2 regions of the Enterobacter sp. E14S genome follow, and region 1 is predicted to be linked to the other one. Evidence: predicted binding sites of a transcription regulator. Region 1 holds the regulator's gene; the other holds the start of a gene.
What was found. The regulator PurR, encoded in region 1, represses purine synthesis genes. The targets are predictions, from matches to a motif close to CANGCAAACGTTTGCNTG.
Positions count from the first base shown of each region.

Region 2: the regulator PurR is predicted to act here: its motif matches at 2,119-2,136, upstream of pyrD (quinone-dependent dihydroorotate dehydrogenase).

Region 1 is NZ_JBVODQ010000001.1:167,915-182,975, reverse strand. Features, by position in the region: gene ACZ6J2_RS00935 (aldo/keto reductase) at 1-67, opposite strand, end outside; gene ACZ6J2_RS00930 (DUF1289 domain-containing protein) at 116-355, opposite strand; gene eptA (phosphoethanolamine transferase EptA) at 505-2,130, shown strand; gene ACZ6J2_RS00920 (TetR/AcrR family transcriptional regulator) at 2,172-2,771, shown strand; gene nemA (alkene reductase) at 2,825-3,922, shown strand; gene gloA (lactoylglutathione lyase) at 4,023-4,430, shown strand; gene rnt (ribonuclease T) at 4,526-5,176, shown strand; gene grxD (monothiol glutaredoxin 4) at 5,221-5,568, opposite strand; gene ACZ6J2_RS00895 (C40 family peptidase) at 5,907-6,680, shown strand; gene sodB (superoxide dismutase [Fe]) at 6,803-7,384, shown strand; gene ACZ6J2_RS00885 (MFS transporter) at 7,422-8,588, opposite strand; gene cydH (cytochrome bd-I oxidase subunit CydH) at 8,752-8,841, opposite strand; gene purR (HTH-type transcriptional repressor PurR) at 9,139-10,164, shown strand; gene punR (DNA-binding transcriptional activator PunR) at 10,182-11,093, opposite strand; gene punC (purine nucleoside transporter PunC) at 11,208-12,407, shown strand; gene cfa (cyclopropane fatty acyl phospholipid synthase) at 12,706-13,854, shown strand; gene ACZ6J2_RS00855 (riboflavin synthase subunit alpha) at 13,885-14,529, opposite strand; gene mdtK (MdtK family multidrug efflux MATE transporter) at 14,755-15,061, shown strand, end outside.
Region 2 is NZ_JBVODQ010000003.1:169,090-184,150, forward strand. Features, by position in the region: gene ACZ6J2_RS09025 (YcbX family protein) at 1-309, shown strand, start outside; gene zapC (cell division protein ZapC) at 306-848, opposite strand; gene pyrD (quinone-dependent dihydroorotate dehydrogenase) at 1,014-2,024, opposite strand; gene ssuE (NADPH-dependent FMN reductase) at 2,273-2,848, shown strand; gene ACZ6J2_RS09045 (sulfonate ABC transporter substrate-binding protein) at 2,841-3,803, shown strand; gene ssuD (FMNH2-dependent alkanesulfonate monooxygenase) at 3,800-4,945, shown strand; gene ssuC (aliphatic sulfonate ABC transporter permease SsuC) at 4,955-5,746, shown strand; gene ssuB (aliphatic sulfonates ABC transporter ATP-binding protein) at 5,743-6,513, shown strand; gene pepN (aminopeptidase N) at 6,609-9,221, opposite strand; gene pncB (nicotinate phosphoribosyltransferase) at 9,476-10,678, shown strand; gene asnS (asparagine--tRNA ligase) at 10,845-12,245, shown strand; gene ACZ6J2_RS09080 (porin) at 12,852-13,931, shown strand; gene aspC (aspartate transaminase) at 14,116-15,061, shown strand, end outside.

The DNA of each region.
Region 1 (15,061 bases):
GCCAGTAGCCCATCACAAAACGGGAGAATTCTGGCCCCTGGGGGGCAAGGGTAATTCGCTGAACCATAACATTTTCCTCAAGGACGTAATGTCATGAGTATACGCAATTACCGTGTTAAAAAAGTGAAGGTTGCTGGGGTTCTTCGGTTTCACCCGCTTTGTTTGCGCGTATTTTGCGCAGAAGACGCTGTCGACAGAGGCGTAACACCTCCTGCTTTTGCGTGTCGCTAAAGTTTTGCCAGTTAAAACGCTCATCGCGGGTACGCATGCACCCGCGGCAATATCCGCGTTCATCGACCTGACAAATACCCCGGCACGGGCTCTGGATGGGGAAAAACTCCAGCTGCTCTGCCACACTCACCTCCCGATAGCTCCTCTCATCTACAGTGAAGACGTTTATCGCGCCGCGTGCAAGGCCTATATCACAGATTTGTGGCATTAAGGTTTCACTAATCTTCCCTCTCTATACTCGGCCCATCATGACAATAACGGGTTTACCGATCGATGTGGTTAATCAGAAAGTTACAATGTAACGACATTAAATTTACTCTGGGCTGTGCACTCTTTTTTACTCTGCTGAACGGGCTGTTTATCCAGCGCAGCTGGGCCATTATCGGCCCTGTGCATCTGCACGACTTCCTCTTTGCCGCCTCCGTCCCGCTGGTGCTGTTTTGCGGCTGGGTGATTGTCTTTAGCCTGCTTAACATCCCGTATCTCCGCAAGCCGCTGCTGATTGTACTGACGATCGGATGCGCCGCGGCGACCTATTTCATGTATACCTACGGCGCGGTGATCGATCAGAACATGATTGTGAACGTGTTCGAAACCAACTCTCAGGAAGCGACTGCCCTGGTGACCCCGCAGATGATTCTGTGGGTTGTCATAGCCGGCCTCGTGCCTTCCGTGGTGCTGGCGTTGACCCGGATTCGTACCGGAAAATGGTGGTACGCGCTGCTGACGCGCATTGCCGCGATGCTCGGCGCCCTGCTGGTGATTATCCTGATTGCCGCGCTGTTTTATAAAGACTATGCGTCGCTGTTTCGCAATAACAAAAGCATCGTCAAAATGGTCACCCCGGCGAACTATGTCAGCGCCGTGGTGAAGTACAGCAAAATGCGCTGGTTTGCCGGCGATCAAACGCTGGTGCGCATTGGTGAAGATGCCCATAAAGGGTCACTGATTACCGGCCAACAAAAGAAAACCGTTCTGGTGCTTGTCGTCGGCGAAGCCTCTCGCGCGGCAAACTACTCCCTGAACGGTTACGAACGCGAAACCAACCCGGAGCTGAAAAAGCAGGACGTGATTAACTTCCCGCAGGCCTCCTCATGTGGTACCGAAACCGCGGTTTCCGTTCCGTGCATGTTCTCCGGCATGACGCGCAGCAAATACGATGCCGACCTGGCTCACCATCGCGAGGGGCTGCTCGACGTGCTTAAGCATGCGGGTATCAACCTGCTGTGGCGCGACAACGACGGCGGCTGTAAAGGTGCCTGCGATCGCGTGCCCCATACCGACATGACGCAGTGGCAGCTGGATCAGTTCTGCAAAGACAAATCCTGTATCGACGATGTGAACTTCTACCGTCTGGACAACGTGCTGGATGGCGTAAAGCAAGATACGGTGCTGGTTATCCACCTGATGGGGAGCCACGGTCCGGCATACTATCGCCGTTACCCGGACAAATTCCGTAAATTCACCCCAACCTGCGATACCAATGAAATTCAGGATTGCGACCATCAGGCGCTGATCAATACCTATGACAACACCATCCTCTATACCGACAGCATGGTCAGCAAAACCATTGATGCGCTGAAAGCGCGCCAGTCGAGCATGAACACCGCGCTGATTTATCTCTCAGATCACGGTGAATCGCTGGGCGAAAGCGGTATTTATCTGCACGGTACGCCGTACATGCTGGCGCCGGAGCAGCAAACGCATATTCCGTTTATGTTCTGGCTGTCACCGGATTACGCGAAAAACTTTGGCATCAACGAACAGTGTTTGCGCGACCATGCAGCAAAAAATGCGGTTTCCCAGGACAATTTATTCTCAACCGTATTGGGTATGATGGACGTGAAATCAACGGTTTATCAACCGCAGCTGGATATACTGAGCGCATGTCGTCAGTAAACTCGCTTGCATTAGACCGAACGGTCTATTAGAGTGCGGCCATGAGCAGAAATACTGAACACGATACCCGCGAACATTTACTGGCGACCGGCGAGCAGCTTTGCATGCATCGCGGGTTTACCGGTATGGGGTTGAGCGAGCTGTTAAAAACCGCTGAGGTACCGAAGGGGTCGTTTTATCACTACTTCCGGTCCAAAGAGGCCTTCGGCGTGGCGATGCTGGAGCGTCACTATGCTGGCTACCACCAGCGTCTGGCGACCCACTTTGCGTCAGGTGAAGGTAACTACCGGGATCGTGTCCTGAACTACTATCAGGAAACGCTGAACCAGTTCTGTCAGCAGGGCATTATCAGCGGATGCCTGACCGTTAAGCTGTCTGCAGAAGTGTGCGATCTTTCTGAAGATATGCGCACGGCGATGGATAAAGGTGCCCGCGGCGTTATCGCCCTGCTGGCCCAGGCGCTGGAAAAAGGCCGCGATGAAAAAACGCTGGCCTTTTCCGGCGAACCGTTAACCCAGGCGCAGGTGTTATATGCGCTCTGGCTAGGCGCTAACCTGCAGGCAAAAATTTCGCGCAGCGCCGTGCCGCTGGAAAGCGCGCTGGCACATGTGAAAAACAGCATTACTGCGCCTGGCATTTAACAGGCGTTTTTATTTACCCAACTACTAGTCGACTGGTCTACTCAGGAGTCTTTATGTCAGCTGAAAAATTATTTACCCCCTTAAAAGTGGGTGCCGTCACTGCGCCAAACCGCGTGTTTATGGCTCCGCTTACCCGTCTGCGCAGCATTGAGCCGGGCGACATCCCAACCCCACTGATGGGTGAATACTATCGTCAGCGCGCAAGCTCTGGCCTGATCATCACCGAAGCCACGCAGATTTCCGCTCAGGCTAAGGGTTATGCGGGTGCGCCGGGTCTTCACAGCCCGGAGCAGATCGCCGCATGGAAGAAAATCACCGCGGGCGTTCACGCTGAAGAGGGCCGCATTGCGGTCCAGCTGTGGCATACCGGTCGTATCTCCCACAGCAGCATTCAGCCTGGCGGCCAGGCACCGGTCTCCGCTTCGGCCCTGAGCGCAAATACCCGTACGTCCCTGCGTGATGAAAACGGCAATGCGATTCGCGTGGATACCTCTATGCCGCGCGCGCTTGAGCTGGACGAGATCCCGGGTATCGTGAACGACTTCCGCCAGGCCGTGGCCAACGCCCGTGAAGCCGGTTTTGACCTGATTGAGCTGCACTCCGCGCATGGCTACCTGCTGCACCAGTTCCTGTCCCCGTCGTCCAACCATCGCACCGACCAGTACGGCGGCAGCGTTGAAAACCGCGCTCGACTGGTGCTGGAAGTGGTTGATGCCGTGTGCCAGGAGTGGAGCCCGGATCGTATCGGGATCCGCGTCTCTCCAATCGGTTCTTTCCAGAACGTCGACAACGGTCCGAACGAAGAAGCCGATGCCCTGTACCTGATCGAAGAACTGGCTAAACGTGGCATCGCCTATCTGCACATGTCCGAGCCGGACTGGGCTGGCGGTAAGCCTTACACGGACGCTTTCCGTCAGAAAGTGCGCGAGCGTTTCCACGGGGTGATCATCGGTGCGGGGGCTTATACTCCGGAGAAAGCCGAAGACCTGATCGGCAAAGGGCTGATCGATGCCGTCGCGTTTGGCCGCGACTACATCGCCAACCCGGATCTGGTTGCCCGTCTGCAGAAAAAAGCGGCCCTGAACCCGCAGCGCCCGGAAAGCTTCTACGGCGGCGGCGCGGAAGGCTACACCGACTACCCTTCTCTGTAATCTCGCCATTGTTCATTGATAGCGGCGATACTTCGCCGCTATACTAAAACATCGTTTCTGTTCAAAAAGACAGTCTATTCCATTGGTTAATGAGGAAATTATGCGCCTACTTCACACCATGCTGCGCGTTGGCGACCTGCAACGTTCCATTGATTTCTACACTAACGTCCTGGGCATGAAGCTGCTGCGCACCAGCGAAAACCCGGAATACAAATACTCGCTGGCGTTCGTGGGTTACGGCCCGGAAACGGATGAAGCGGTGATCGAGCTGACCTACAACTGGGGCGTAGACAGCTATGAGCTGGGCACCGCCTACGGCCACATCGCGCTGGAAGTGGACAACGCGGCCGAAGCGTGTGAGCGCATTCGCAGCAACGGCGGTAACGTTACGCGCGAAGCGGGCCCGGTAAAAGGTGGCACCACCGTGATTGCGTTCGTGGAAGATCCGGACGGTTACAAAATCGAGCTGATTGAAGCCAAAGACGCGGGTCGCGGTCTGGGCAACTGATCCCTCAGGGCGCAACATGCGCCCGTAGTTTTACTGCATCACCCTGCAAAATTTGCCATAATGCGCTCTGCTTTTTCCCCTTGTAAGAGACCCTGATGTCCGATAACGCTCAATTTAGCGGTCTGTGCGACCGTTTTCGTGGTTTTTATCCCGTTGTCATTGATGTTGAAACAGCCGGATTTAACGCTAAAACCGATGCGCTGCTCGAAATTGCCGCCATCACGCTGAAGATGGATGAACAGGGCTGGCTTACACCGGACACCACGCTGCATTTCCACGTTGAACCTTTCGAAGGGGCAAACCTACAGCCGGAAGCGCTGGCGTTTAACGGTATCGACCCGCACAACCCGCTGCGTGGCGCAGTCAGTGAATATGATGCGCTGCACGCCATTTTTAAAATGGTGCGTAAAGGCATGAAAGAGAGTAACTGCAGCCGCGCCATCATGGTGGCCCATAACGCCACCTTCGATCACAGCTTTACCATGGCCGCCGCGGAGCGCGCCGCGCTCAAACGCAACCCCTTCCATCCTTTTGTGACCTTCGACACCGCCGCGCTGAGCGGCCTGGCTCTGGGACAAACGGTGTTATCTAAAGCCTGCATCACGGCGGGTATACCTTTTGACGGTACGCAGGCGCATTCCGCTTTATACGACACGGAGCGCACCGCAGAGCTGTTCTGTGAGATCGTCAACCGCTGGAAGCGTCTTGGCGGCTGGCCGCTGCCGATGGGCGACAGCGAAGAATAAAAAAAAGCGACCTGATAAGGTCGCTTTTTTATTTGCGCAGAAAATTACTCTGCGTCCGGCTCTTCGGTTTTGTACTTCGCCGCCGTCTCTTTGATCAGCTGCTGCAGTTCGCCGCGCTGATACATTTCAATCAGGATATCGCAGCCGCCAACCAGCTCACCGTCAACCCACAGCTGTGGGAAAGTCGGCCAGTTAGCGTACTTAGGCAGCTCAGCGCGGATGTCCGGGTTCTGCAGGATATCGACGTAAGCAAAACGCTCACCACAGGCTGACAGCGCCTGAACCGCTTGCGCGGAGAAGCCGCAGCTTGGCAGCTTCGGAGAACCTTTCATATACAGCAGAATCGGGTTTTCAGCGATCTGGCGCTGGATTTTTTCAATAGTGGTGCTCATGTCTTGCTTCCTTTAACTTCTGTTACGGCATTCGTCTGACATTGTAGCGGTTCAGACTGGCATCGGAAAATAACATTTTTGTCACGTTTATACATTCTACCCCGAGTCACGAAAAGTTGCATTGCAAATGGTGTTTACCCCTGCGGCGGTCAGGGTTTTGCTTAGGGAGTGGGCAAATGTGCGACAGAACGATGAATTTTTTTGCACTTGCTAACGAAACACGATTGTAGATTGAAAAATGCTATTAACTTTCTGGGTTTTTATAGATTAGAATCGACGGGCTTTGTAAATCACACGCGGGTATTATTGATGACCTGCATTTATCAGGGGACTGCCCAGTGGCGCGGATAAATAAAATCTCGATCACGCTCTGTGCTTTACTGTTTACTTCACTCACTTTCACGCCAGTGGCAAACGCCTCTCAGCAGGCGCGGCATTCTGCTGTACAAAAAAACCATCTGGTGAAAGCCACAGAACGTAAGAAAAAAACCACCGCTAAGAACGACAAGAAAAAAACACCGGCTCAGACGAAACAGACCGCTTCCAGCAAGACGAAAACAAAACCTTCCCGCACTGCCCACTCCGCTAAAAGTAAAGCTTCGCAAACCACCGCTAACCTCGTTACTGAAAAATGCATCACGCGTAAAAGCCACAAGGCGAAATGCGCGAAGGTCACGAAAATAGCGGAAGTGCATAAAGTGCGCGTACAGAAAGCGCAAAAGACCGCGATGAACAAACTGATGGGGCAGATTGGCAAACCTTATCACTGGGGTGGCAGCTCGCCGCGTACCGGGTTTGACTGCAGCGGCCTCGTCTATTACGCCTATAAAGATCTGGTCAAATTCCGCATTCCTCGTACCGCCAATGAGATGTACCACCTGCGCGATGCCTCACCGGTTGACCGCGGTGAGCTGGAAAACGGCGATCTGGTGTTCTTCCGCACCCAGGGTCGCGGCACGGCTGACCACGTCGGCGTGTATGTCGGTAACGGTAAATTCATCCAGTCTCCACGTAGCGGCCAGGATATTCAGATCACCTCTCTCAGTGAAGACTACTGGGTACGCCACTACGTCGGCGCGCGTCGCGTGATGACGCCGAAAACCATTCGCTAACCCCTGCCCTGCCGCATCCGTGGCAGGGTAAGTTCCTCTTTTGCATACCCTTTCAATTTGCTATCCTGTCCATGTTATCTGTGTGGTTATTGGCAACACAAAATACAATAAGGAGAGAAGCAATGTCGTTCGAATTACCTGCACTACCGTATGCAAAAGACGCCCTGGCACCGCACATTTCTGCGGAAACCCTGGAATATCACTACGGCAAGCATCACCAGACGTACGTCACCAACCTGAACAATCTGATCAAGGGCACCGATTTTGAAGGCAAAACGCTGGAAGAGATCGTCCGCAGCTCAGAGGGTGGCGTCTTTAACAACGCCGCTCAGGTGTGGAACCACACCTTCTACTGGCACTGCCTGGCGCCGAATGCCGGCGGTGAACCTGTCGGTGAACTGGCTACCGCTATCAACGCCGCATTTGGCAGCTTCGCGGATTTCAAAGCGAAATTTACCGATGCAGCCATCAAGAACTTCGGTTCTGGCTGGACGTGGCTGGTTAAAGAGGCGGATGGCAAACTGGCTATCGTATCCACCTCTAATGCGGGTACCCCGCTGACCACCAGCGCTAAGCCGCTGATGACCGTGGACGTGTGGGAACACGCTTACTACATTGACTACCGCAACGCGCGTCCGAACTACCTGGAGCACTTCTGGGCACTGGTTAACTGGGACTTTGTTGCGAAGAACTTCGCCGCGTAAGAGACACGCAGAAGGGTTCGCCCTTCTGCGTTTTTGTTTATTCCGCAGCGCAGGCTGCTTCAGGCTGTTTACGCCCCGACATCATCACCAGCATCAGGCCGAGCGCGGCAATAATCGCCCCCATCACCGGCACAAAGCTGTATCCCAGACCACCTGAAATCACGGCCCCACCGGCCGCGGCGCCCAGGGCATTACCCAGGTTAAACGCACCGATATTCACGGAAGATGAAAGTCCCGGCGCCTCGTGCGCGACACGCATTACGCGCATCTGCAGCGGCGGCACCACGGCGAAAGTGGCGGCTCCCCAGACGACCATCGCAATCGCGGCCCCGAACTCATTACGCGCCAGCCACGGAATGGCAACCATGATGACAATCAGCAGGGTTAAGAAGCCCTTCAGCGTCCCACTCACGGAACGGTCGGCAAATTTCCCGCCGAGATAGTTGCCAATCGAGAAGCCCACGCCAATCAGCACCAGCATCGCGGTAACGAAGAGAGGCGTTGCGTGGGTGATATCATGCAGTACCGGTGAAATATAGGTGTAGAGGGTAAACATCGCCCCTGCCCCCAGCACGGTGGTGAGCAGTGCGGAGAGCACCTGCGGACGCATCAGCACCGCCAGCTCTTTACGCACTTCCGGACGTTCTCCGGCGCTTCCCTTTGGCAGGGAGAAGAACAGCGCCACCATCGCAATCACGCCCAGCCCGGCCGTCGCCAGGAAGGACATACGCCAGCCGATCGCTTCTCCCAGCCAGGTTGCCGCAGGCACCCCGCCGATATTGGCAATCGTCAGCCCCATAAACATGGTTGCCACGGCGCTCGCCTGCTTGTGTTTTGGCACCACGCTGGCAGCCACGACCGACCCCAGCCCAAAGAACGCGCCGTGGTTAAGGCTGGTCAGAATACGCGACAGCATCAATGTGGTGTAGTCCGGCGAAATGGCCGAAAGCACGTTGCCCAGGGTGAAAATCGCCATCAGGAAAATCAGCGCATTGCGGCGCGCGCGGTGCGAAAGAAGAAGCGTCATTAGCGGCGCCCCTACCATCACGCCGATAGCGTAGGCGCTGATTAACATCCCTGCCGCAGGGATAGAGACATCTACGCCCCGGGCAATAACAGGCAGTAACCCCATCGGGGAGAATTCAGTGGTGCCAATCCCAAAAGCGCCAATCGCCAGGGCCAGCAGGGGAAAATTGATTTTCATGCGTCAACTCCGGATGCCGTGTCATGTGGTGACACAGAACAAAGAAGCGGAAAGCATGACATCAATCACAAAAAATGAGAAGTTAACAAAATGGCAAAAGATTTTTGCCAGAGAAGTAACAATCCGGGGAGTCGGGAGGGAGAAGGCTCTCCCTCCGCGTAAATCAGTGCAGCGCAGCCGTCAGACCGGCCGCAACAATCAGAGCCAGCACAACAACGGTGGTGAACAGCGAAAACTTAAGATCGGAACTCATCAATTTTTCTCCTTTTAATCCCCACACGAAAAGTGAGCTTGCTCATTTTTGCACAGATTACGTCAAAAATCTTCCTGGATTTATACTGATAACCACTTTACCTCTTCCCCTTTTCATCAAGATAGGACAAAATTCCACGCTAAATTTATTAGCGTACCGGCCATTGACCCCCTCCTGACGTCCCGTGTCGTTTTCCCGGCGTGCCGCAATTCAACATTGCGAGATAAGGGTGAGAGAAGGCAAACGTTTACCTTCAGGTTTTTCAGGAGCTTAGGATATGGTCTGGAGTGACATTTAATGGCAACAATTAAAGACGTAGCAAAACGCGCAAACGTTTCCACTACAACCGTATCACATGTAATTAACAAAACCCGCTTTGTGGCGGAAGAGACGCGCAACGCCGTCTGGGCAGCGATCAAAGAGCTGCACTATTCGCCAAGTGCGGTTGCGCGTAGCCTCAAGGTTAATCACACCAAGTCCATTGGATTGCTGGCGACCAGCAGTGAAGCGGCCTATTTTGCCGAGATCATTGAAGCGGTCGAAAAGAACTGCTTCCAGAAAGGCTATACCCTGATTCTGGGCAACGCGTGGAACAGCATTGAAAAACAGCGTGCCTACCTGTCGATGATGGCGCAAAAGCGCGTTGATGGCCTGCTGGTGATGTGTTCCGAGTATCCGGAATCCGTGCTGTCGATGCTGGAAGAGTATCGCCATATTCCGATGGTGGTGATGGACTGGGGCGAAGCGCGCGCAGACTTCACCGATTCCGTTATCGATAACGCCTTTGAAGGCGGCTATATGGCCGGTCGTTATCTGATCGAACGCGGCCACCGCGAGATTGGCGTGATCCCCGGTCCGCTGGAGCGCAACACCGGCGCGGGCCGTCTGGCCGGTTTTATGAAAGCGATGGAAGAAGCGCTGATCACCGTGCCGGAAAACTGGATTGTGCAGGGCGACTTTGAGCCGGAGTCGGGCTACCGCGCGATGCAGCAGATCGTCTCCCAGCCGCACCGTCCGACCGCCGTGTTCTGCGGAGGCGACATCATGGCCATGGGCGCGCTCTGCGCTGCCGACGAGCTGGGCCTGCGCGTACCGCAGGATATTTCCGTGATTGGCTATGACAACGTGCGTAACGCGCGCTTCTTCACCCCGGCGCTGACCACCATTCACCAGCCGAAAGATTCGCTGGGCGAAACGGCCTTCAACATGCTGATGGACAGGATCGTCAACAAGCGCGAAGAGTCGCAGTCCATTGAAGTTCACCCGCGTCTTATCGAACGCCGTTCCGTAGCGGACGGTCCGTTCCGCGACTACCGTCGTTAATCGCTTTACGGGGCCAGCTACGCTGGCTCCCGTAACCATTCCCGGTTTAGCGTTTCGCTGTCTCCCAGATAATCCAGCAGCCAGGCCATCGCAGGCGAGACGTCATTTTGCTGCCAGGTGAGGCAGCAGGCCGCATCCGGGAACGGATTCTCCAGCGTCAGCTCAACCCACTCTCCGGTATCGATGCGCGGACGCGCGAAATGAACGGGCACCATCGCGACGCACAGCCCGGCGCTGAGGCACGTCGCCGACGATTCCCAGTCAGGGGCCACCACCCGCCGCTGGTTGTCCAGAAGCCAGGTGATACGCTTGGGCAATGAACGGGACGTATCCTCCAGCACCAGCGACGGCCAGTTGCGCAGCGTGTCATCGCTCAGCGGCCCTTCCATCGCCGCCAGCGGATGGTCGCTTGCCACCACGCATTTCCAGCTCAGCATTCCCATATCGCGAAAGGCGTAACGTCCCCCGACCGGGATCGCCTGCGTAGCCCCAATCGCCATCTCTGCTCTGCCGTCCGCCAGCGCATCCCAGACGCCGTTAAACACCTCCTGCGAGACCCGTAGCTCAACGTCAGAGAAATGACGGTAGAAATCGACGATCATCTGCCGGGTGCGTTCCGGCTTAACGATATTATCCACCGCGATGGAAAGATGTCCCCGCCAACCGTTAGCGATCTGCTGACACTGTTCGCGGGTGATCTGCATTTTTTTGATAACAGAACGCCCTTCCTTCAAAAACCACGCGCCTGCGGGCGTTAATTCCACATCACGATGCCGCCGTTCAAACAGCGGAACCGCCAGCCACTCCTCAAGCTGACGCACCGTGTAGCTGATTGCCGAAGGGACGCGGTGCAGCTCCTGCGCCGCACCGCTGAAGCTGCCGTTACGCGCAACGGCATCGACCACTTCAAGAGAATAATCTGACCACATTTTCTGCCTGCAAAATTTTTGAATGCACCCGCCAAATATTAGCGTTTCACAAGCGGCTTTGCACTCCCTACACTCAGCGCCAATGTATACCTGCCTCCTCAGGAGAATAAAATAATGCAACCCAGGAACGGTTTTTTAGTCTGGCTCGGCGGCTTGAGCGTGCTGGGCTTTTTGGCCACCGATATGTACCTGCCGGCGTTTGCCGCCATGCAGGAAGATTTGCAAACCCCGGCTGCCGCCATCAGCGCCAGCCTGAGTTTATTCCTCGCCGGTTTTGCTTTCGCACAGCTTCTCTGGGGACCGCTCTCGGATCGCTTTGGTCGTAAACCGGTACTGCTGCTGGGCCTGGCCATTTTTGCCGTGGGCTGCCTGGGGATGTTATGGGTACGCGATGCCACCTGGCTGCTGGTGCTGCGGTTTATTCAGGCCGTGGGCGTCTGTGCCGCGGCCGTGACCTGGCAGGCGCTGGTCACCGACTATTACCCGGCTAACCGCACAAACCGTATTTTCGCCACCATTATGCCGCTTGTGGGTCTCTCGCCTGCCCTCGCCCCTCTGCTGGGCAGCTGGATCCTCGCGCATTTCGACTGGCAGGCCATCTTCGCCACGCTGTTTGCCATTACCCTGGTACTGATGCTGCCGGCGTTCGCCCTCAAACCCGCGCATAAAAAAGAAGCGCATGCTGACGCGAAGCCGATTACCTTCACGTCTCTGCTCAGCGCCAAAGCGTATCGCGGTAATGTCCTGATCTATGCTGCCTGCTCGGCAAGCTTCTTCGCGTGGCTCACCGGCTCGCCGTTCATTCTGCACGATATGGGCTACAGCCCGGCAGCCATCGGCCTGAGCTATGTTCCGCAGACCATCGCGTTCCTGGTAGGCGGGTACGGCTGTCGCGCGGCGCTGCAAAAGTGGGAAGGTCAGCAGATGCTGCCGTGGCTGCTGGTGCTATATGCGCTGAGCGTCATCGGGACCTGGGCCGTTGGCTTTATTCCGGGTGCCGGTCTGGCCGAAATTTTGATCCCATTCTGCGTGATGGCCGTCGCGAACGGGGCGATTTACCCTATCGTTGTAGCCCAGGCGCTGCGTCCCTTCCCGCAGGCAACAGGCCGCGCCGCCGCGCTGCAGAACACCCTGCAGCTGGGGCTGTGCTTCCTGGCAAGCCTGGTGGTCTCGGCGCTGATTGCCACGCCGCTCCTGACCACCACCAGCGTGATGCTGGTGACCGTTGCGCTGGCGGTGTTGGGCTATCGCATGCAGGCCTCCGCGCAGCGTGAGCATGAAAAGAGTGCTCAGGTTGAAACGTCACATGCCTGAATGCGCCAGAAATCATGTTAATTTTCAGTGATTAGGTTGCTAAGAATTTTCTATTGAATCACCAAATTTTGAGGCCTATACTAAATTTGGTTCGATTAAATACGATAAATATTAAGTGTTAACGGGAGCCGGAGTGCTCCCGTTTTACCATGGAAGGCATTTCGGCAAGGGTTATCTCCCTTCCTCTGTTCTACGTCGGATACTAGCCTCGCGGTATTTACCGTGAGATTTCTCACAAACCAAAAAAAGCGTCTACGCTGTTTTAAGGTTCTGATCACAGTAGGGTGATGGAGAAGCTATGAGTTCATCGTGTATAGAAGAAGTCAGCGTTCCGGACGATAACTGGTCCCGGATCGTCAGTGAACTGTTAGGTCGAGCAGGCATCACTATCAATGGATCATCGCCATCCGATCCTCAGGTTAAACATCCCGACTTTTTTAAACGCGTGCTGCGAGAGGGATCGTTAGGCCTGGGAGAAAGCTACATGGACGGCTGGTGGGAGTGCGAACGTCTGGATACCTTTTTCGCCAGCGTGCTGCGTGCCGGTCTTGAAAATCAACTCCCTCGCAATCTGAAAGACACCCTGCGCGTCGCCTCTGCCCGACTGTTCAATCTGCAAAGTAAAAAACGCGCGTGGATCGTAGGTAAAGAACACTACGATCTTGGCAACGACCTGTTCAGCCGTATGCTGGACCCTTTCATGCAGTACTCCTGCGCCTACTGGAAAGAGGCGTCGACGCTTGAAGAGGCCCAGCAGGCCAAGCTGCGTCTGATTAGCGAGAAGCTGCAGCTCCAGCCCGGAATGCGCGTGCTGGATATCGGCTGCGGCTGGGGCGGGCTGGCGTATTTTATGGCGAAGCACTATGGCGTCAGCGTCGTCGGCGTCACGATTTCAGCGGAACAGCAAAAAATGGCGCGGGAACGCTGCCAGGGCCTCGATGTCGATATCCGGCTGCAGGATTACCGTGACCTGAACGAACAGTTTGACCGGATCGTTTCCGTCGGCATGTTCGAGCACGTCGGGCCGAAAAACTACGCTACCTATTTTGAGGTGGTGGATCGGAATCTGAAACCGGACGGCATCTTCCTGCTGCACACCATCGGCTCTAAGCGGACCGACAATAACGTCGACCCGTGGATCAACAAATACATCTTTCCGAATGGCTGTTTACCGTCCGTCCGCCAGATTGCCAACGCCAGTGAACCCCATTTCGTGATGGAAGACTGGCATAACTTTGGCGCGGATTACGACACCACGTTGATGGCCTGGCATGCGCGTTTTCAGGAGACCTGGCCCGAGATTGCGGACAACTATTCTGAACGATTCAGGCGGATGTTTAGCTATTATCTGAATGCCTGCGCGGGGGCGTTTCGCGCACGGGATATTCAGCTCTGGCAGGTGGTATTCAGCCGTGGGATTGAACACGGACTACGTGTCGCACGCTAAAAAATAACCCCGGATAGCCGGGGTTATTTTTTATTCTTCTTCTGCGACGGTCTTTATTATTGCCGCTTCTTTTGCTGCCAGCACGCGCTCAACCGTATCCACCACCGCCTGGGTTTGCGGATCGATTTCGATATTCACGCGATGCCCCAGTTTTTTGGCGCCCAGCGTGGTGCGCTGCAGCGTTTCAGGAATTAAATGCACGCAAAAACGCGTTGGCGTCACTTCACCCACCGTCAGGCTAATCCCGTCAATGCCAATAAATCCTTTATAGAGGATGTATTTCATTAATGAAGGATCCTGCATTTTAAACCAGATTTGACGGTTATTTTCCGAGGTCACGATTTTTGCCACTTCAGCGGTGGTCATGATGTGGCCGGACATCAGGTGGCCGCCAATCTCATCGCTGAACTTCGCCGCCCGCTCAACGTTAACGGTATCTCCTACCGCCAGCTCGCCAAGGTTGGTGATGCGCAGCGTCTCTTTCATTAAATCAAAGCTAATCTGGTTGCCGTTAATTTCGGTAACGGTCAGGCAGCAGCCGTTATGAGCAATCGACGCGCCTGTTTCAATGCCCTCAAGCATATATTCCGGCAGCTCAACAACATGAGTACGGAAATTAGGTTTTTCATCAATGGACACCACTTTGGCGGTGCCCTGCACAATACCAGTAAACATGCTTACAACTCCTGTTTTTTCCGGACGGTGGTGACACCGTTTAATCCCACCACAATAACAGTTGGAAAAAGAGGTTGCCAGCGGAGCGCATTTTCTGGCGATTTTTTCACTAGATAAATAGCTAAAGCCCGCTACAATAGCTGGCACCCCCCTGCATTTTCTTCTTGCTGCCCGTTTCGGCGGCTTTTTTAGTCTCTCAAATAACAACAAAATAAAGGTGTTCACGTGCAGAAGTACATGAATGAAGCGCGCCAGCTATTGGCACTGGCTATACCAGTGATCGTCGCGCAAGTGGCCCAGACCGCAATGGGATTTGTGGATACGGTAATGGCAGGTGGCTATAGCGCCACCGATATGGCGGCCGTTGCTATCGGCACGTCAATCTGGCTTCCGGCCATCCTGTTCGGCCACGGTCTGCTGCTCGCGCTCACGCCGGTTATCGCTCAGCTCAATGGCTCGGGTCGTCGCGAGCGCATTGCCCATCAGGTTCGTCAGGGTTTCTGGCTGGCAGGGTTTGTTTCCGTGCTGATCA
Region 2 (15,061 bases), on a different contig from region 1:
CCTGCAAAAGCGTACGGCTCAGGTCAGGAAGAAGAAGTGGTCGACGTTGTGACGAATGCCGCTTCTGCGGTAGATATTCACTGGCAGGGCAACGTCATCCGTGGCAACAACCAGCAGGTATTACTTGAGCAACTGGAGCAGGCAGGTATTCGCGTACCCTATTCCTGTCGCGCAGGCATTTGCGGATGCTGCCGCATCAGGCTGGTGGATGGAGAGGTTAGTGCGCTGAAAAAATCGGCAATTGGAAATGACGGCACAATTCTGTGCTGTAGCTGCATACCGAAAACGTCCGTACAGCTGGAAGCTTAAACCGCCTGTTCAAGGCTGAAGGAATCTACGCGCAGCTGCGGCTTCAGCCTGTCGTTCATCACTTTAATGGCATCGCCAAGCTGCATCGTCCGCCCGGCAATGGTTACGCCGGGCTGCGCCAGCAGGCAGAGTGCAGCATTTTCGCCAGGCTCAACCACCAGCAGGCTCACCTCTTCTGCGGTATCGCTCAGATTGACGCTGGCCGCGTCACCCGTTGCCGGAGTCCAGCTCATACCGTGCGCAAGAAAATGCCAGCTTTTTGGCATTTGCGGTTTCAGGAAGCGGATAGCCACCAGCGCATTTAATACCAGCTCGGCACGCTGCTCTTTAGAGAGCACCAGATCCCGGCATTTTTCTTCAAAGGAGAAATAAAGCGCCGCATCGTCAACGCAAAAGCCCGACGGGGAAAATGCATCCGGGGTTAACATTCGGCGGGCAAAACGAGAGCGAAACAACATGCCATTGGCTAAATCGAGCATCATTCGGTCATGCTCGTCGCAAAAATACCAGCGCCAGTTATCGTCAGGTTTAATTCGCATGTGTTTCTCCCGTCCCCAAACGTCCTGTACTAAAAATGTCCTGTTTGCCGCCTCGTTTATAACACCATTAATAAAAGACTATAATGACTAAATAAGCAACAGTGACGGAATATAAAACAACCAGGGCTGGAAATAAAGCCCTGGTTGTCTGATTAAGAGAAAAGATTAGATATGAGTAACGATTTCTTTAATCAGCGGCGGTCCTTTAAAAATAAAGCCGGAATAGATTTGCACCAGTGACGCACCTGCCGCCATCTTCTCGCGTGCAGCAATCACTGAGTCAATGCCGCCGACGCCAATAATCGGCAGACGTCCTTTTAATTCCGCAGACAGGGCGCGAATAATTTCGGTGCTTTTTAATTGCACCGGACGTCCACTTAACCCACCCGCTTCGTCACAGTTTTTCATTCCCTGCACGAGGGAACGATCGAGAGTGGTATTGGTCGCAATAACACCATCAATATTATGGCGAACCAAACTGTCGGCAACCTGGATCAATTCTTCGGGAGAAAGATCCGGGGCGATCTTAACCGCGACCGGAACATATTTATGGTGGATCGTCTGGAGTTCATTTTGTTTATTTTTAATGGCACTCAGAAGATCGTCCAGCGCTTCGCCATATTGTAAGGAACGCAGACCCGGAGTATTGGGTGAAGAAATATTCACCGCGATATAACCGGCATAGGCGTAGACTTTTTCCATACAAATCAGATAGTCATCTTTACCCTGCTCTACCGGCGTGTCTTTATTTTTACCGATATTGATGCCTAATATTCCGTCAAAATGGGCTTTTTTTACGTTCTCAACCAGGTGATCAACACCGAGGTTATTAAAGCCCATGCGGTTGATGAGCCCTTCGGCTTCAACCAGGCGGAACAGGCGCGGCTTGTCATTTCCCGGCTGCGGGCGCGGCGTGACGGTGCCGATTTCAATGGAGCCAAAGCCCATCGCGCCCAGGGCATCAATGCACTCGCCATTTTTGTCCAGACCGGCCGCCAGACCCAGCGGATTTTTAAAGGTCAGACCCATGCACTGCACAGGTTTTTCCGGCACATTCTGACGCACCAGAGCGGCCAGCGGCGTTCCGGTGATACGACGTAATTGCTGGAATGTAAATTCATGAGCGCGCTCAGGGTCGAGCTGGAAAAGGGCTTTACGAACGAAGGGGTAGTACATGAACTCTCCTGGATTCCCGGTGTGCAAACCGGGAGGGGATTATGGGCGATCCACGCGCGAAAGGGAATTGACCTGCGGCAAAAAATCAGCGCAAAACGCAATCGTTTACCTTCCCGTCTATTTCTTATGCACTTTTTCGCATTTTAATTGCAGATAAATCATTTAGTGGAATAACCGCGCGGTGTCACACTCCTGAAAATTGTTATGAATGTTAGATAAAAGCAAACAATTGGTTATAAGGAGGAAGTATGCGCGTCATTACCCTGGCCGGAAGTCCACGATTCCCTTCGCGCTCCAGCGCCCTGCTGGAATATGCCCGCGAAAAACTCAATGCCCTGGATGTGGAAGTGTGCCACTGGAACCTGCATAACTTCGAACCTGAAGATCTGCTCTACGCCCGCTTCGACAGCCCAGCGCTGAAAACGCTCATCGAGCAGCTTAACGGCGCTGACGGCTTAATTGTGGCAACACCTATTTATAAAGCCTCTTTTTCCGGGGCGCTGAAAACCCTGCTCGATCTGCTTCCGGAACGCGCCCTCGACGGCAAAGTCGTGCTGCCGCTGGCAACGGGCGGTACGGTTGCCCATTTACTGGCCGTGGATTATGCCCTGAAACCGGTGCTGAACGCGCTGAAAGCGCAGGAGATCCTCCACGGCGTTTTCGCAGATGACTCCCAGGTTATCGATTACCAACATAAACCTCATTTTACGCCGAACCTGCAAACCCGCCTCGATACTGCCCTGGAAACCTTCTGGCATGCCCTGCACCGCCGGGATATCCAGGCCCCGGCGTTTGGTCAGCCTCAAGGAGTCGCACATGTTTAAAACGTTAACCCGCATCGGCCTGGCAGGTCTGATGGCGCTTACCTCGCTGGCCCATGCCGCAGAAGCGGCTCCGGAAAGTTTGCGCATTGGCTATCAGAAAGGCAGCGTCAGCATGGTGCTGGCGAAAAGCCACCAGCTTCTGGAAAAACGCTTCCCGGACACCAAATTCTCCTGGGTGGAATTCCCGGCTGGCCCGCAGATGCTGGAGGCCCTGAACGTCGGCAGTATCGATCTCGGCAGCACGGGTGATATTCCGCCGATATTCGCCCAGGCGGCGGGAGCGGACCTCGTCTATGTTGGCGTTGAGCCGCCCAAACCGAAGGCCGAAGTGATTCTGGTGCCTGAAAACAGCGACATTAAAAGCGTCGCCGACCTCAAAGGGCATAAAGTGGCTTTCCAGAAAGGCTCCAGCTCACACAACCTGCTGCTGCGCGCCCTGCAAGAAGCCGGGCTCAAGTTCACTGACATTCAGCCTGTTTATCTGACGCCTGCCGACGCCCGCGCCGCGTTCCAGCAGAAGAACGTTGATGCCTGGGCCATCTGGGATCCGTACTACTCCGCTGCATTGCTGCAGGGCGGCGTTCGCGTGCTGAAAGACGGCACCACGCTGAAGCAGACCGGCTCGTTCTATCTGGCCTCACGTCCTTATGCGGAAAAGAACGGCGCATTTATTCAGGGCGTACTGGATACCTTTACCCAGGCCGATGCGCTGACCCAGACCCAGCGTCAGGAGAGCATTGCCCTGCTGGCGAAAACCATGGGCTTACCTGAGCCGGTGATCGCGAGCTATCTCAACCACCGTCCGCCGACCACCATTACGCCCGTGGACGCGCACGTCGCCGCGCTTCAGCAACAAACGGCTGACCTTTTCTATCAAAACCACCTGGTGCCAAAACAGGTCACTATTCGCGAACGCATCTGGCAGCCCGCAGGCAAAGAAGGAGCTAAATCATGAGTCTGAATCTTTTCTGGTTTTTACCCACCCACGGTGATGGACACTATCTTGGTACAGAAGAGGGCTCGCGCCCGGTTGACCACGGCTACCTGCAGCAGATTGCGCAGGCGGCGGACCGAATCGGTTTCACCGGGGTGCTGATCCCGACCGGACGTTCATGTGAAGATGCCTGGCTGGTCGCCGCATCGATGATCCCGGTCACCCAGCGTCTGAAGTTCCTGGTTGCGTTACGCCCGAGCGTGGTCTCCCCCACCGTGGCGGCGCGTCAGGCGGCAACGCTGGACAGGCTGTCCAACGGTCGCGCCCTGTTTAACCTGGTGACGGGCAGCGATCCGCAGGAGCTGGCGGGCGATGGGGTGTTCCTCGACCATACCGAGCGCTACGAAGCCTCCGCCGAGTTCACCCGCGTCTGGCGACGTCTGCTGGAAGGTGAAACCGTCACCTTTGAAGGCAAGCATATTCACGTTCGTGACGCGAAGCTCTACTTCCCGCCGGTGCAGCAGCCTCGACCGCCGCTCTATTTTGGCGGATCGTCGGATGTGGCCCAGGATCTGGCGGCAGAGCAGGTCGATCTCTATCTGACCTGGGGCGAACCGCCTGAGCTGGTGAAAGAAAAAATTGCCCAGGTGCGCGCTAAAGCGGCCGCCCATGGGCGCAAGGTGCGCTTCGGCATTCGCCTGCACGTGATCGTGCGTGAAACCAATGAAGAAGCCTGGCAGGCCGCCGACCGCCTGATCTCCCACCTGGACGATGAGACCATCGCAAAGGCGCAGGCCGCGTTTGCGAAAACCGACTCCGTCGGACAGCACCGAATGGCGTCCCTGCACAACGGCAAGCGCGAGAACCTGGAGATCAGCCCGAACCTGTGGGCGGGCGTTGGCCTGGTGCGCGGCGGTGCGGGCACGGCGCTGGTCGGCGACGGACCGACCGTAGCCGCCCGGATTAATGAATACGCAGACCTGGGTATCGACAGCTTTATTCTCTCCGGTTATCCGCATCTGGAAGAGGCGTACAAGGTGGGCGAGCTGTTATTCCCGCATCTGGATGTCGCCATCCCGGAGATTCCGCAGCCGCAGCGGCTTCAGCTTCAGGGCGAAGCCGTGGCGAACGAGTTTATTCCCCGCAAAGCCGCGCAGAGCTAAGGAGCGACCATGTCTGCCACCTCCCAAAAATGGCTGCTGCGCGCCGCGCCGTGGTTTTTACCCGTCGGCATTGTGGCTCTCTGGCAGCTCGCGTCGTCCACCGGCTGGCTGTCGAGCCGCATTCTGCCCTCTCCGGAGGGCGTCGTTGAGGCGTTCTGGTCGCTGAGCGTCAGCGGAGAGCTGTGGCAGCATCTGGCGATCAGCTCCTGGCGCGCCGTGATTGGGTTTTCCATCGGCGGCAGCATCGGTCTGGTTCTGGGCCTGATCAGCGGCCTTTCCCGTTGGGGCGAGCGGCTGCTGGATACCTCCATTCAGATGCTGCGTAACGTACCGCATCTGGCGCTGATCCCGCTGGTTATCCTGTGGTTTGGCATTGATGAGAGCGCCAAGATCTTCCTCGTGGCGCTGGGCACGCTGTTCCCGATTTACATCAACACCTGGCACGGCATCCGCAACATCGATCGCGGTCTGGTGGAGATGGCGCGCAGCTATGGCTTATCGGGTTTTTCTCTCTTTATTCACGTGATTCTGCCGGGCGCCCTGCCCTCCATTATGGTCGGGGTGCGTTTTGCGCTCGGCCTGATGTGGCTGACGCTGATTGTGGCGGAGACCATCTCGGCCAACTCAGGCATTGGTTACCTGGCGATGAACGCCCGCGAATTCCTGCAAACGGACGTGGTGGTGGTTGCCATCATTCTGTATGCCCTGCTCGGCAAGCTCGCCGACGTCAGCGCCCAGTGGCTGGAGCGCAGCTGGCTGCGCTGGAACCCGGCCTATACCCTTCAGGAGGCGAAAGCATGAATACTGCACGACTGAACCAGGGAACGCCGTTACTGCTGAACGGCGTGACCAAACGCTACGGCGAAAACACCATTCTTAACGGGCTGGATCTGCATATTCCCGCCGGACAATTTGTGGCCGTTGTCGGGCGCAGCGGCGGCGGCAAGAGTACCCTGCTACGGCTTCTGGCCGGACTGGAATCCCCCAACGGCGGTGACATTCTGGCAGGAACGACGCCACTTGCGAATATTCAGGACGATACCCGCATGATGTTTCAGGATGCACGCCTGCTGCCGTGGAAAACGGTTATCGACAATGTCGGGCTCGGGCTTAAGGGCAGCTGGCGGGATGAAGCCCGCCAGGCGCTGGCCGCCGTTGGGCTGGAAAATCGTGCGGGTGAATGGCCTGCCGCCCTCTCGGGTGGGCAGAAGCAGCGCGTGGCGCTGGCGCGGGCGTTGATTCACCGTCCGGGCCTGCTGTTACTTGATGAACCGCTCGGCGCGCTCGACGCCCTGACGCGGATCGAAATGCAGGATTTGATTGGATCCCTGTGGCAGGCGCACGGCTTTACGGTACTGCTGGTGACACATGACGTGAGCGAGGCCGTCGCGATGGCTGATCGGGTGCTGCTAATTGAGGACGGGAAAATAGGTCTGGATCTGACGGTGGATCTTCCGCGCCCTCGCCGCGTGGGCTCAGCAAGGCTGGCAGAGCTGGAAGCTGAGGTATTGGATCGGGTGATGAAGCGCGGGGGGACCGAGTTACAGCGAGCCAAGGCTAATGCCTGATGCCCTCACCCCGGCCCTCTCCCACGGGGAGAAAACACTAAAAACGGCAACCGAGGTTGCCGTTTTTCTTTTACCTGCCCACCGGCATTTTTAAATCAGGCCAGTGCCTTAGCAATCTTCTCGTACAGATCGCCAGACAGGTTCTCCAGCCCTTTCAGCTGCTCAAGCGCGGCACGCATCTTCGCCTGACGCTTCGCATCGTAGCGTTTCAGACGGATCAGCGGCTCAATCAGGCGCGACGCCACCTGCGGGTTACGGCTGTTCAGCTCGGTCAGCATTTCCACCATGAACTGATACCCGCTGCCGTCTTCGGCGTGGAACGCGGCCGGGTTGCTGCTGGCAAACGCGCCAATCAGAGAGCGCACGCGGTTTGGGTTGCTCAGGGTAAAGGAGCGATGCTTCAGCAGGCTGCGCACGTTGATGAGCGCATCGGCCGCCGGGCTGGTCGCCTGCAGGATGAACCATTTGTCCATCACCAGGCCATCCTGATGCCACTTGTCGTCGTACTCCTGCATTAACGCATCACGGCACGGCAGTTCAGCGGCAACGCTTGCACCCAGCGCCGCCAGGGCGTCGGTCATGTTATCCGCTTCGTGGTACTGCTTGCTCACCAGAGTGTTCGCCAGCTCGGTTTCACCAAACGCCAGATAGCGCAGGCAGGTATTGCGCAGAGAACGTTTACCAATGTCCGCGTGCTCAACGCGATAAGCGTCAAGCTTGTTGGCGTTATAGATAGCCAGGAACTCATCGGCCAGCTCAGCAGCCAGCGTACGGGTCAGCGCTTCACGCACCGCCACAATGGCAATCGGGTCGATGATGTCAAACAGCTCGGCGATTTCAGTCGCTGACGGCAGGGTCAGAATTTCAGCGGCCAGGGCCGGGTCAATCTTCTCATCCAGCAGGATCGCGCGGAACGCGTCAGCCACATGAACAGGCAGCGACAGCGGCTGGCCCTGCTGATGACGGTTTACGTTGAGCTTAATGTAGGTCGCCAGCAGGCTTTGCGCCGCGTCCCAGCGGGAGAAGTCGTTACGCGCGTGACGCATCAGGAACGTCAGCTGCTGATCGCTCCACTTGTATTCCAGCTTCACCGGCGCGGAGAATTCGCACAGCAGCGCAGGCACCGGCTGGAAGTAGACGTTATCGAAGATAAAGGTCTGCTCGGCCTGGGTCACGTTCAGCACGTGATGTACCGGGTGACCGCCCTTCTGGAGCGGGATGACTTTGCCTTCGTTATCGTACAGCTCAATGCTGAACGGAATATGCAGCGGATATTTCTCTTCCTGCTCCGCCGTCGGCGGCGTGCGCTGGCTGATGGTCAGGGTGTACTGCTCGGTTTCCGGATTGTAATCGTCTTTGACGGTGACAACCGGCGTCCCGGCCTGGCTGTACCAGCGGCGGAAGTGAGAGAGATCGACATTAGAGGCATCCTCCATCGCCTGCACAAAATCGTCGCAGGTGGCCGCGCTGCCGTCATGACGCTCGAAGTACAGCTGCATCCCTTTCTGGAAGTTCTCCTCGCCCAGCAGGGTGTGGATCATGCGGATAATTTCAGCACCCTTCTCGTACACCGTCAGGGTGTAGAAGTTGTTCATCTCGATGACTTTATCCGGGCGGATCGGGTGCGCCATTGGGCTGGCATCTTCCGCAAACTGCAGGCCGCGCATGGTACGCACGTTGTTGATGCGGTTCACCGCGCGTGAACCCAGATCGGAGCTGAACTCCTGATCGCGGAAGACGGTCAGGCCCTCTTTCAGGCTCAGCTGGAACCAGTCGCGGCAGGTGACGCGGTTACCAGTCCAGTTGTGGAAATATTCGTGGCCGATAACGCGTTCGATATCAAGGTAGTCTTTGTCCGTTGCGGTATCGGTACGCGCCAGCACGTATTTGGAGTTAAAGACGTTAAGGCCTTTGTTCTCCATTGCGCCCATGTTGAAGAAATCGACGGCGACGATCATATAGATGTCGAGGTCATATTCGAGGCCGAAGCGCTCCTCGTCCCACTTCATAGAGTTGATGAGTGAGGTCATCGCCCACGGCGCGCGGTCAAGGTTGCCGCGGTCAACAAACAGCTCCAGCGCCACCTCGCGGCCTGAGCGCGTTTTGAAGGTGTCGCGCAGCACGTCGAAGTCCCCCGCCACCAGCGCAAACAGGTAGCACGGTTTCGGGAAGGGATCCTGCCACTGCACCCAGTGACGGCCATTCTCCAGCTCGCCTTCGCCTACGCGGTTACCGTTAGAGAGCAGGAAGGGATACAGGGTTTTATCGGCGATGATTTTGGTGGTGAAGCGCGCCAGGACGTCCGGACGATCGAGATACCAGGTTATGTGGCGGAACCCTTCCGCTTCACACTGGGTACACAGCGCCACGCCCGACTGGTAAAGCCCTTCCAGCGCGGTGTTGGCGGCTGGGCTGATTTCATTCACGATGCGCAGCGTAAACTGTTCCGGCAGGTTGTCGATGACCAGCTGGTTGTTTTCTTCTTTATAGTCTGACCAGGCTTCATCATTAATATGCAGGGAGACCAGCGTCAGGTCTTCACCATCCAGACGCAGCGGCACCGCAGTTGCGCTATGGCGCGTCACCTGGCTCACCGCCGTGACAACGGTTTTAGTGGCATCCAGGTCAAAAGTCAGATCGATTTCGCTAATCAGGTAATCCGGCGCACGGTAGTCGTGGCGGTATTTGGCTTGTGGCTGTTGTGTCATAGAAAACCTTATGCATCGTTTGTCGAGTAACGTTTCAATATATTCCTGTTGCGCAAATCGCGCTATGCAGAATGTTCATCTTTTCAGGGTCAAAACCTTTTTTTGCTACATTTGTATAACACGGGGCACAAAATGCCCTCGACCATAAAACGCGCTTATGTTGTGATCGGGGTTCAATAAATCACTAAACAAGGTATACTCCGGAGTTGTTTATTGTACTAAACGCTCCTGTGAGAGGATGCTACTGCGCACCTATGACTCAATTCGCTTCTCCAGTTCTGCATACGTTGCTGGATACCGACGCGTATAAACTGCATATGCAGCAAGCCGTTTTCCACCATTACTATGACGTTCACGTCGCGGCGGAATTCCGCTGTCGTGGCGACGACTTGCTCGGTATCTACGCAGACGCCATTCGTGAACAGGTCGATGCTATGCAGCATCTGACGCTGCAGGACGAGGAATATCAGTGGCTTTCTGGCCTGCCTTTCTTCAAAGCCGACTATCTGAACTGGCTGCGCGATTTCCGCTATAAGCCGGAGCAGGTCACCGTGATTAACGATAACGGCAAGCTGGATATTCGCCTTGAAGGTCCGTGGCGGGAAGTGATCATGTGGGAAGTGCCGCTTCTGGCGGTGATCAGTGAACTGGCTCACCGCTACCGTTCGCCGGAAAAAGGCGTCGAGCAGGCGGTCGCCGCGCTGGAAAATAAACTCGCAGCCTTCTCCACGCTGACCGAAGGGCTGGACATGTCCCGCTTCCGCCTGATGGACTTTGGCACGCGTCGCCGTTTCTCACGTGACGTTCAGGAGGCCATCGTTAAACGTCTGCAGCGGGAGCCGTGGTTCGTGGGCACCAGTAACTACGATCTGGCACGACGCCTCAGCCTGACGCCAATGGGCACCCAGGCACACGAGTGGTTCCAGGCGCATCAGCAGATCAGTCCCGATCTGGCTAATAGCCAGCGCGCGGCGCTGGCCGCATGGCTTGAGGAGTACCCGAATCAGCTCGGGATCGCCCTCACCGACTGTATTACGATGGATGCCTTCCTGCGCGACTTTGGTCCCGAGTTCGCTGAACGTTACCAGGGGTTACGCCACGACTCCGGGGATCCGGTTGAATGGGGCGAGAAAGCCATTGCCCATTACGAAAAACTCGGCATTGACCCGATGAGCAAGGTGCTGGTCTTCTCGGATAATCTCGACCTTGCGAAAGCGGTCGACCTCTATCGTCATTTCAACACCCGTGTGAACCTGAGCTTCGGGATTGGTACCCGTCTGACCTGCGATATACCTCAGGTAAAACCTCTGAATATCGTCATCAAACTGGTGGAATGTAACGGCAAGCCGGTGGCGAAACTCTCCGACAGCCCGGGTAAAACAATCTGCCATGACAAAGCGTTTGTCCGCGCATTGCGCAAAGCGTTCGATCTCCCCTTGATCAAAAAAGCCAGTTAAGCGCTTACGGGAGCCTTTATGGCTCCCTTCTTCTTATTTATTTCTTAATTCTTCTCTTTTGACTGCGAAATTTACTTGTCTGATAGCGGATGGCAGGTAACATAGATATCCCCCCATAAGGGTGGACAAGTGTTTATTTTTTCCGACTATTAACAGAGAGAATATTATGAGCGTTGTGCCTGTAGCCGACGTACTCCAGGGCCGTGTCGCCGTTGACCAGGAAGTCACCGTGCGCGGATGGGTGCGTACCCGCCGAGATTCTAAAGCTGGCATCTCCTTCCTCGCCGTCTATGACGGTTCCTGCTTTGATCCTGTACAGGCCGTCATTAATAATTCTCTGCCCAATTACAATGATGACGTTCTGCGACTGACAACGGGTTGCTCCGTCATTGTTACCGGCGTGGTTGTGGCTTCACCGGGTCAGGGCCAGAGCTTCGAAATTCAGGCCACTGCGATTGAAGTCACCGGCTGGGTTGAAGATCCTGACACCTATCCGATGGCGGCAAAACGCCACAGCATCGAATATCTGCGTGAAGTCGCCCACCTGCGTCCGCGTACCAACCTGATTGGTGCGGTGGCGCGCGTGCGTCATACGCTGGCGCAGGCGCTGCATCGTTTCTTCGATGAGCAGGGTTACTTCTGGGTGTCTACCCCGCTGATCACCGCCTCCGATACGGAAGGTGCGGGTGAGATGTTCCGCGTCTCGACGCTGGACATGGAAAACCTGCCGCGTACGCCTGAAGGTAAAGTGGACTATGACAAAGACTTCTTTGGTAAAGAAGCCTTCCTGACGGTATCTGGTCAGCTCAACGGCGAAACGTACGCCTGTGCGCTGTCTAAGATCTACACCTTTGGCCCAACATTCCGCGCCGAAAACTCCAACACCAGTCGTCACCTGGCGGAATTCTGGATGCTGGAGCCTGAAGTGGCGTTCGCCAACCTCGACGATGTCGCTGGCCTGGCAGAAGCCATGCTGAAGTATGTCTTCAAAGCGGTGCTGGAAGAGCGTCCTGACGACATGAAATTCTTCGCAGAACGTGTAGACAGCGATGCTGTAGCGCGTCTGGAGCGTTTCGTCTCTGCCGACTTTGCGCAGGTGGACTATACCGACGCGGTGGCGATCCTCGAGAAATGCGGTGAGACGTTCGAGAACCCGGTTTACTGGGGCGTTGACCTGGCGTCTGAGCACGAACGCTATCTGGCCGAGAAACATTTCAAAGCGCCGGTTGTCGTTAAAAACTACCCGAAAGACATTAAGGCCTTCTATATGCGCCTTAACGAAGACGGTAAAACCGTGGCAGCGATGGACGTACTGGCGCCGGGCATTGGTGAAATCATCGGTGGCTCTCAGCGTGAAGAACGTCTTGACGTGCTGGACGCGCGTATGGAAGAGATGGGCCTCAACCCCGCTGACTACAGCTGGTACCGCGATCTGCGCCGTTACGGTACCGTACCGCACGCCGGTTTTGGTCTGGGCTTCGAGCGTCTGATTGCCTACGTTACAGGTGTTCAGAACGTACGCGACGTGATCCCGTTCCCACGTACTCCACGTAACGCCAGCTTCTAATCGGTAAGAGACTGAAATGGCCAGCAAATGCTGGCCATTATTTTATTCTGTATTGTCAGTTTTCGTCAGCGCAAAGTCAGCGTCTTTAAACCTTCCCCCCGTCACAACCACTAGCTGTTACGTTTTGTTTCCGCGAAATATCCAGCCACAAAAAATAAACCCCACTCTTATTGCGATTATTACACCCTTAGGCGATAGCACAAATTTCAACCACTTTTACAGCCATCCGGAAGGCCTTTCGCAGTCATAAGAAAAAACAAGCCGTTTAAGGTCTGTTTATACGAATCGCCTTTATCTCAATTAATCATAAGGAATTCATATATATAGGATAGGCCTTGCTGTTTAATTCGCCAGGGAGTTCTGAAGTTTGAGATGGTTCACAAAGTTCCGAAAAATACATATTTGGTTACACATATTTTCTTTCGGTTACTTAATCTTGAGAATTGTAGCACTTTCAGGCTAGCGAAACGCTTCGCCGAATGGAAAGATGCCTGTCAGATACATAAAGACACCAAACTCTCATCAATAGTTCCGGAAATATTTATTGACAGAATTTATTGACGGCAGTGGCGAGTGTCATAAAAAAACCAATGAGGGTAATAAATAATGATGAAGCGCAATATTCTGGCAGTGGTAATCCCTGCCCTGCTGGTAGCTGGTGCAGCTAACGCTGCAGAAATCTATAACAAGAACGGCAACAAGCTGGACTTCTACGGTAAAGTTGTGGGCGAACACGGCTTCACCACTTCTGGCGAACACAAAAACGCAGACTCCTCTTACGGCCAGATCGGCTTTAAAGGCGAAACTCAGGTTAACGAAAACCTGATCGGTTACGGTCAGTGGGAATACCGTGCGAAAGCTGGTGCAGCTGAAGGCGACCAGACTAACGTAACTCGTCTGGCATTCGCAGGTATCAAAGTTTCTGAAGCAGGTTCTCTGGACTACGGTCGTAACTACGGTATCGTTTACGACGTAGAATCCTACACCGATATGGCTCCGTCCTTCTCTGGCGAAACCTGGGGTGGCGGCTATGTTGATAACTACATGACCAGCCGTTCTACTGGCCTGCTGACCTACCGTAACAACAACTTCTTCGGTCTGGTTGATGGTCTGAACTTTGGCGTTCAGTACCAGGGTAAAAACGACCGTAGCGATCTGCGTAAAGCGAACGGTGACGGCGTTGGTCTGTCCCTGGGCTACGAGTTCGGCGAAGGCTTCGGTCTGATCGGTGCATACAGCACTGCAAACCGTACTCTGGATCAGAAAGAAGATGGTAAAGGCGATAAAGCTGAGTCCTGGGCAGTTGGCGCGAAATATGACGCGAACAACATCTACCTGGCGACCGTTTACGCTGAAACCCGCAACATGAGCATCCTGGGTGATAGCACAGCGACTGTGTACGACGTTGCTAACAAGACCCAGAACTTCGAAGTTATCGCACAGTACCAGTTCGACTTCGGCCTGCGTCCTTCCGTTTCTTACGTTCAGTCCAAAGGTAAAGACCTGAACGGCATCGGCGACCGTGACCTGGCGAAATACATCACCACTGGTGCGACTTACTACTTCAACAAGAACTTCAACGTGTACGGTGACTACCGCTTCAACCTGCTGGACGACAAAGATGCGTCCACCAGCTGGGTTGGCTCTGACAACCAGGCTACCGTTGGCGTAACCTACCAGTTCTAATCAGTACACCACTTTGTTATATGCTTAATGAACAGGGCTTCGGCCCTGTTTTTTTATGCGTGACAGAAAATAATGGCGACTTTTGAAAAGCCGCACGCTTTTCGTCGCAAACGGTTGGCATTTTGTAAATCTACCGTTAACCTGATAGCGGATTTCACTTCTGTAATCACAATGGAACTTCGTCATGTTTGAGAACATTACCGCCGCTCCTGCCGACCCTATTCTGGGCCTGGCCGATCTGTTTCGTGCCGACGACCGCCCTGGCAAAATCAACCTGGGTATTGGTGTATATAAAGATGAAACCGGCAAAACTCCGGTACTGACCAGCGTTAAGAAAGCTGAGCAATATCTGCTGGAAAACGAAACCACCAAAAACTACCTCGGTATTGATGGTATCCCTGAGTTTGGTCGCTGCACCCAGGAGCTGCTGTTCGGTAAAGGCAGCGCAATTGTGAGTGACAAACGTGCCCGTACAGCACAGACCCCGGGCGGTACCGGTGCGCTGCGCGTGGCGGCGGATTTCCTTGCGAAAAACACCTCTGTTAAGCGCGTATGGGTGAGCAACCCAAGCTGGCCGAATCACAAGAGTGTGTTTAACTCTGCGGGTCTGGAAGTGCGTGAATATGCATACTACGATGCGGCAAACCACTCTCTCGACTTTGACGGCCTGCTGGCGAGCCTGAGCGAAGCGCAGGCCGGTGACGTGGTGCTGTTCCACGGCTGCTGCCATAACCCAACCGGGATCGACCCGACGCTTGAGCAGTGGCAACACCTGGCGAAGCTGTCCGTTGAAAAAGGCTGGCTGCCGCTGTTTGACTTTGCCTACCAGGGCTTCGCCCGTGGTCTGGAAGAAGATGCCGAAGGCCTGCGCGCGTTCGCAGCCGTGCATCAGGAGCTGATTGTCGCAAGCTCGTATTCCAAGAACTTCGGTCTGTACAATGAGCGCGTGGGTGCCTGTACGCTGGTTGCCGCTAACGAAGAGACCGTCGATCGCGCGTTCAGCCAGATGAAATCGGTTATCCGCGCTAACTACTCTAACCCACCGGCACACGGTGCGTCTGTTGTTGCCACTATCCTGAGCAACGATGCGCTGCGCGCCATCTGGGAACAGGAGCTGAATGATATGCGTC